3 regions of the Streptomyces sp. NPDC037013 genome follow, and region 2 is predicted to be linked to each of the others. Evidence: riboswitches for the same ligand, from Rfam matches in the RefSeq annotation. Region 2 holds a riboswitch; each other region holds the start of a gene.
What was found. A riboswitch is a leader RNA that binds a small molecule or an ion and turns the genes downstream of it on or off. The one in region 2 is predicted to bind cyclic di-AMP.
Positions count from the first base shown of each region.

Region 1: it holds a riboswitch for cyclic di-AMP, as region 2 does, so the genes downstream of both, ACZ7DY_RS22275 (M23 family metallopeptidase) here and ACZ7DY_RS25935 (transglycosylase family protein) in region 2, are expected to answer to the same signal.
Region 3: it holds a riboswitch for cyclic di-AMP, as region 2 does, so the genes downstream of both, ACZ7DY_RS16900 (LysM peptidoglycan-binding domain-containing protein) here and ACZ7DY_RS25935 (transglycosylase family protein) in region 2, are expected to answer to the same signal.

Region 1 covers NZ_JBVJRV010000006.1:21,493-23,746, forward strand. Annotated here, with positions in the region: gene ACZ7DY_RS22270 (aldo/keto reductase) at 1-276, opposite strand, end outside; gene ACZ7DY_RS22275 (M23 family metallopeptidase) at 354-1,433, opposite strand; cyclic di-AMP (ydaO/yuaA leader) riboswitch at 1,445-1,607, opposite strand; gene ACZ7DY_RS22280 (PP2C family protein-serine/threonine phosphatase) at 1,828-2,254, opposite strand, start outside.
Region 2 covers NZ_JBVJRV010000007.1:109,417-111,670, forward strand. Annotated here, with positions in the region: gene ACZ7DY_RS25935 (transglycosylase family protein) at 83-808, opposite strand; cyclic di-AMP (ydaO/yuaA leader) riboswitch at 813-1,015, opposite strand; gene ACZ7DY_RS25940 (transglycosylase family protein) at 1,211-2,254, opposite strand, start outside.
Region 3 covers NZ_JBVJRV010000004.1:527,513-529,766, forward strand. Annotated here, with positions in the region: gene ACZ7DY_RS16895 (TIGR03557 family F420-dependent LLM class oxidoreductase) at 1-181, opposite strand, end outside; gene ACZ7DY_RS16900 (LysM peptidoglycan-binding domain-containing protein) at 388-1,125, opposite strand; cyclic di-AMP (ydaO/yuaA leader) riboswitch at 1,130-1,297, opposite strand; gene ACZ7DY_RS16905 (SigB/SigF/SigG family RNA polymerase sigma factor) at 2,024-2,254, shown strand, end outside.

The DNA.
Region 1 (2,254 bases), on a different contig from region 2:
GTGCGCGCCGACCTTCGTGGCGACGACGACGTCGGAGCGGTTGCCGCGCCGGGCCAGCCACTCGCCGATGAGGGTCTCGGACTCACCGCCCTCGTTGCCCTCCACCCAGGCCGAGTAGACGTCGGCGGTGTCGATGAAGTTGCCGCCCGCGGCGGTGTAGGCGTCGAGGACGTCGAAGGACGCCGTGCGGTCGGCGGTCCAGCCGAAGACGTTGCCGCCGAGGGAGAGGGGGAACACCTCGAGGTCGGAAGAGCCGAGTCGGCGAAGAGAAGTCATACGTTCCGCAACGTCCGGGACGGAAACCGAATTCCGTCCCGCACTTCAAGGAACCGTCAAACCCTCGCGGACAGTGCTCAGGGGTTGAGCCCCTTGCTCTGGAGCCAGCCCAGCGGGTCGATCCCGGTGCCGTCGGGGGTGTGGACCTCCAGGTGGAGGTGCGGCCCGGTGACGTTGCCGGTCGCGCCGACGCGGCCGATGACGTCGCCCGTGCTGACCTTCTGGCCCGCGCTGACGTTGAGCGAGGACTGGTGGCAGTACCAGACCTCCGTGCCGTCCTCGAGTTCGAGCACGGTGCGGTAGCCGTACGCGCCCGCCCAGCCGGCCTCCTTGACGGTGCCGGTGTGCACGGCCTTGAGCGGGGTACCCGTGGGAGCGGCGAAGTCCAGGCCGGTGTGGTGGCCCGAGGACCACATGGACCCGGCGTCGCCGAAGTGCGAGGTGAGCGTGTACGAGGAGGTCGGGATGGCGTAACTCTTGGCGAGCTTGGCAAGGCGCGCGGCCTCGGCCTTGGCCTTGCGGGCCTCCTCCTGCTTCTTCTTCTCGGCGGCGGCCTTGGCGTCCGCCTTCCGCTCGGCGGCCTTCTGCTGCGCGGCGGCCTCGTCGGCGGCCTTCTTGACGGCGGCGTCCTCGGCGGCGGTGCGTACGGCGGAGTCCGCCTGGTGCTGCTGGTTCTCGGCCTGCCGCATGATGCGGGCGCGCAGTGCCTCGCCCGCGTCGGTGGTGCCCTGTTCGGCGTCGGCGGTGCTCACGCCGGCCGCGGTGAGCGGCGTCGCGGCGGCGACGGACGGAGCGGCCTCCGCCGTGTCGCCGGCCAGCAACGAGCCGACGCCCGGCAGGGATTCGGCGTCCGGCAGCGAGTCCGCGACGGTGCCCACGCCCGGCAGGTCCGGCATGGATATGGCGACCGGCGGCTTGCCGTCCTGCGCGGTGGCCATGCCGCCCGCGCCGACGGCCGCGATGACGCCCACGCCGAGCACGGTGGAGCTGCGGGCGAGGCCGCCACCGGCCTTCTTGTGCACACGGTGCCTGCCGCGGACGGGACGGACGGACTCCTCGGTGGGGTTCCACTCGTCGAAGGAGCCCTCGTCGTACGGACCGAAGTCGTCGTCATTCGGTATGTACACGGCTTGGGGGGCAGGCCGGTTGGACGCCACTGGGGCGCACTCCTTTCCTTCCTTCTCGCCTACCGGGTTAGCTGACGGGTTCGGAGCAGGAAGGTCTCCTACGGGCGCCTGGCGCGGATGCACGGATGCATGAGGCGCAGATGCCCGATTCACCCCAAGTTGGTGGTTCCCCGGCTCCCTTGCGGGATTAGGCGCGTGCGCACGGAGCCGCCTCTAGTGACGGCTGGGACGACCGCGCTGCGTTATCGAACGTTAATAGACAGCGGGTCGGTATTCCAAGCCGTTCCGGTTGATCGTTAACGCTGATCGCCTGTACGTATCGGGACACGGGGTGCCGGAACGGGGCGAGTTGACCCACCTTGGTCCGCACCGGAACTTCACATTCCCTTGACAGGATGTCAGTTGCCCTGCGGAACGGTGAACTTCAGTCACCGGTGGTGACGTCCGGATCCCCGGCGACGGGCCGCCGCACGGCGAGCAGCGCCATGTCGTCGGTCATCCGGCCCCCGGTGTGCCGCCGCACCTCCTCGGCGAGCGCGGCGAGCAGCGCGCGCGGACCGCCCCGCCCCGGGAAGATCCGCCCGCCGAGCCGGGTCGCAGGGTCGTAGAACGTGCCCTCCGCGTCCCGGGCCTCCGACAACCCGTCCGTGTAGAAGAGCAGCGTCGCGCCCGGCGGGAACTCCGTCTCGTCCGCCCGGTCCGGCCAGACGCCCAGCTCGCCCATGCCGAGCGGGAGCGCGGGCTCGGTCGCCGTCAGGACGCACAGCCGCCCGTCCCCGCGCAGCAGCAGCGGCGGCGGATGCCCCCGGTTGATCAGCCGTACGCCGCCGTCGGCGTGCCGGATCTCGGCG
Region 2 (2,254 bases):
GATACGCGCACCGGGGCGGGGAGCCCGTGGGGACGGGGGCCGGCCGTGCGTCCGCCGAGGCACGGCCGGGTGGGGAGCAGCCTCAGCCGAGGTGGAGCTGCTGGCCCGGGTAGATGAAGTCGGCGTCGTCGATGATGTCGCCGTTCAGCTTGTAGACCTTCTGCCAGCCGCCCTTGACGTGGTGCGCCTGGGCGATCTTGGAGAGGGTGTCGCCCGTCTCGACCTTGTACTCGCCGTCGCCCTTCTTGACCGTCTTGCCGGTCGGGGTCTCGACGGTCTTCTTGGACTCGGTCTGCGGCGCGGGCTGCGGCTTCGGCGCGGCCTGCTGCTGGTGCTGCGGAGCGGCCTGCTGCTGCGTCCGCTGCGGCTGCGGCTTCTCCTGCGGAGCCTGCTGCTGCGGGGCCTGCTGCTGCGAGCCGCCGCCGCTGCTGGGCGAGGCGCCCGAGAGGCCGACGCCGCAGGACGGCCAGGCGCCCTTGCCCTGGCCCGCCAGGACCTTCTCGCCGATCTCGATCTGCTGGGCCTTGGAGGCCTTGTCGGCGGTCGGCGCGTACTTGGTGCCGCCGTACGCGGCCCAGGTGGACGGCGAGAACTGCAGGCCGCCCTGGTAGCCGTTGCCGGTGTTGATGGACCAGTTGCCGCCGGACTCGCACTGGGCGACGGCGTCCCACTCGGAGGTGGTGGCGGCGGAGGCCGAGCCGGCCGCCATCAGCGGGGCGGCGACGGCGGCGCCGGTCACGCCGACGAGCGTGGCGACGCGGGTGGCCTTGGACGGACGGCGGTGCTTGCCCTTGCTGGAAAGCAGCATGAGTTGATCCCCTACACCGACGCCTGCGAGGTGAGCTGTCGGGTTCGGGCCGATGTGGTTGCCCGGTCGCACTCCTTGAGCGCGACTTCACCCCTAGCCGTTCCCGTCCGTTGCGCGGCGCCCAGCCTCTCGGCTGCCCACCCCCTCAACGGACGGACCCGGCACAAACCTTGGGTCCCCCGCTCCTGCCCACGGCGCTCTTGAGCGACGACTGTTCCCGTCCGGCCGTTGGCAGGATTCGGCGTACCGACCGGCGGGGCTCACCAGTGGCGAGCGGTGACGACGGTAATCACGTCTTCCACACAATTTCAAAGACGATCAGGGCTTCTGAGACCCATGTCTCACTCGCGCCAAAGCGGACATACGCCGCGAAGGCCCCGGCAGACGCATCGTCAACTACCGTTACTTTTCGCCCAGATCGAGGCTCTGACCGGGGAGAATGAGGTCCGGGTCGGCGCCGACGGTCTTCTTGTTCTCGGCGTAGAGCTCGTGCCAGCCGCCGTCGACGTCGAGGTCGTCCGCGATGAGCGAGAGGTTGTCCCCGGAGCGCACCGTGTACGTCCCGTCGGCGACCGCGCCGGTGCGCTCGTCGCCGCGCGAGGCGTGCCGTCCGGGACGCCCGCCTGCACCCCCGCTCTCGTCGGCGCGGTCGCCGCGGTGGCGGCCGGAGGAGCCGTCGGAGCCCTCGGAGGGGGCGGTGGCGTCCTCAGGGTCGGGCGAAGTGCCGTCCCCGGTCCCGGACTTGCCGGAGCCGTCCGTGCCGCCCTTGCCGTCGGCGTCGCCCTTCCCGCCCCTGCCGTCCTTCTTGCCGTCCTTTTCGCCGGACTCGTCGTGATTCTTCTCTCGCGAGCCGGCGCCCTTCCCGGGCGTGTCGCCCGAGGCGTCCGCCGGGTCCGTCGACGCGTCGTCGGACGGCTCGGCGGAGTCCGCGGGTTCGCCGGACGCGTCACCCTTCTCCGCGCCGTCCTTCGACCCCTTGGCGTCCCCGGAGTCCTTGGATTCCTTCGAGTCCTTGGAGCCCTCGGCGCCGGTCGAACCGGACGGATCGGAGGGTTCCGGGGTGATGGGGGCGCCCGGGTCCACGTCGGCCGCCGCGCCGCCGTCGGTGAGACCGGCGATCGGGGCGCAGCTCGGCCAGGCGGCGGTGCCCTTGGCGTCGAGGACCTTCTCGGCGACGGCTATCTGCTGGGACTTGGAGGCCTGGTCGGCGCTGGGCGCGTAGTCGAGGCCGCCGTAGCTCTCCCATGTCTCCTGGGAGAGCTGGAGTCCTCCGTAATAACCGTTGCCCGGGTCGGCGCTCCACGCGCCACCGCTCTCGCACTGGGCGAGCTTGTCCCAGGTGGTGGTGGAGGCGGCGCTCGCGCTGGTGGCGGCGAGCAGGGGGATGGCGATGGCTGATCCGGTGACGCCTGCCGCGACGATGAGAGCCGGGGCCTGGCGGGGGCG
Region 3 (2,254 bases), on a different contig from region 2:
TGGCCGCGATGCTGCCGAGCACCGTCCAGGCGAACGGGGAATGTCCCTGATTGTCGAGCCAGGGGTGGTAGTGGTCGCTGATCTCGACGAAGTCGAAGCCCGCCTCTTCCGCGAGTACCGCCTGCCGTACGAGTTCCGCCGGGCCGAACGCCTCGGCGGCCAGCTTGTAGCCGATCTCCATGTGCTCCTCGTCTCCTCGCGCGTCGGCGTCGTTTCGTCCGCACAGAGGTACCCGCCGACATTCGGGCATAACGCCCACCGACGTCCCCATTCTTTTCACCCGCCCGTTTCCCCCGCACGTCGAACGGGTCGGCGGCCCGGAACGAGGACACGCCGCGAGCCCCGGACACGGGTGCCGGGGCTCGCGGTGATCGAGGGGGGTGCGGTCTAGTACGGGCCGTTGACGTTGTCGATCGAGCCGTAGCGGTCGGCCGCGTAGTTGCAGGCGGCGGTGATGTTGGCGACCGGGTCGAAGCTGTCCATCGCCGTGCCAGCCACGTGGTACGCGGAGAACGTGGGGCCGATGACCTGGAGCAGTCCCTTGGACGGGGTGCCGGCGACCGCGTTGGAGTCCCAGTTGTTGATGGCCAGGGGGTTGCCGGAGGACTCGCGCATGATGTTGCGGTGGATGCCCTCGTAGGTGCCGGGGATGCCCTGCTGAGCCATGATGTCGAGCGACTCCTTGATCCAGCCGTCGAGGTCGTTCGTGTAGGACTTCGGGGCCGGGGCGACGGCGGGCTCGGCGGCGGCCGTGTCGCGCTCGGACCGGTCCGCCCGCTCGGTGGATGCCTCGGAGGCGTCCTGGCCCTCCTTGCCCAGGGTGAGCTCGATGCCCGGGCGTATCAGCGCCGGGTTGTCACCGAGGGCGCCGCGGTTGTCCTGGTACAGCCTCTTCCAGCCGCCGCTGAGGTGGTGCTCCTGCGCGATCTTGGCGAGGGAGTCGCCGGAGACCACGACGTACGTGTTCGGGGCGGCGGCGGGCCGGGCGGCCACTGCGGGCTGCGCGGCGGCCGTGGTGGCACCGAGCACGGGGAGCACGAGCACGGCCCCGCCCGCTCCTGTGGCGGCGATGCCCCGGCCGAGCGAGCTGGACTTGGGGCGGCGGTGCTTACCCTTTGCAGGCATGACGAATTCCTCTCCGTCGCCTACGAGGTGAGCTGTCGGGTTCGGACTGGAGGTGTCCGGTCGTAACGGGCGTACGACTTAACCCCGAGCCGGCCCGGGATTCCGGGTCGGCGGCTTACCTGGGTCCCCCGCTCCTGCCGTGCGTAAGTGAGTGGGTGGGCGAGTTTCCGGACAGCGGCAGGATTCGGCGTTCCATCCGGATTGACGGTGACGTTAAGCGAGAAAGCCCGGGGGGAACAAGGCGGGAATTCGATCGGTGAATGCGTCCGGCGCTTTCCTGGCGTCCGGCTGTCCTCCGCATCCGTAGATCAAAATGACTCAACTCTCCATGCGCAGAAGGAAGTGCTCTCGGCGGATCCAAAGGCTCTCCGCTGCCGCCCCTGTGACTCATTTCACGGAATGAGGGGAGGGGCTGAGGTGCGATACCCGGGGGCGGACCGCGTTATACCGGTCAATCGGCATTAAATCGGGCACATGCGCTTCGGTGTGAAGGGTGCGTTTCAGTCAAAACGGGCACGAGGCCTTCGTTCCTGAAAACCCAGAACCCTTTATCCCGTCAGAATTCTCCACCCCGTCAGATTCTTCACCGCTTCACCGCGGGAGTGAATATCGGCGTGTGCCGGAGACGTGCCTTATCGCGCCGCCGATCGCAACACCGTTGCGGGCAAGCGGTATTACGAGAGAGGCCTCCTCGGCAGGTTTGCGGACCGCCGTCCGACGCGCTCTCAACTCTTGGCCGCAACAGGCGGGTTTGGCTCCGCTGATCTCGGACAGGCGGTACTTCGACGTGCTTGGGCAGACAGGCACATTCACGGGAGCGGTGCCGACCCGGCCGCCTCGAGGTGTGTCTCGTCGCGCTCCCGTGCTGCCGATACCAGCAGTTCGACGGGAGGCACACATGCTGAGCGAGACAGGGCAGACGCACCGAGTGGCAGACACCCGGACCGGGCGGGACACCCCGGACACGACCGCCGACTTCGAGCGCCTGGCCGTCCTGCCTGCCGGCCCCGAGCGGCAGCGGCTGGTGGAGCACATCGTGGAGGCATGGCTCCCGGTGGCCCACCGTCTGGCGGGCAAGTTCCGTGACCGGGGCGAGCCCCTGGACGACCTGGAGCAGGTCGCGGCCCTC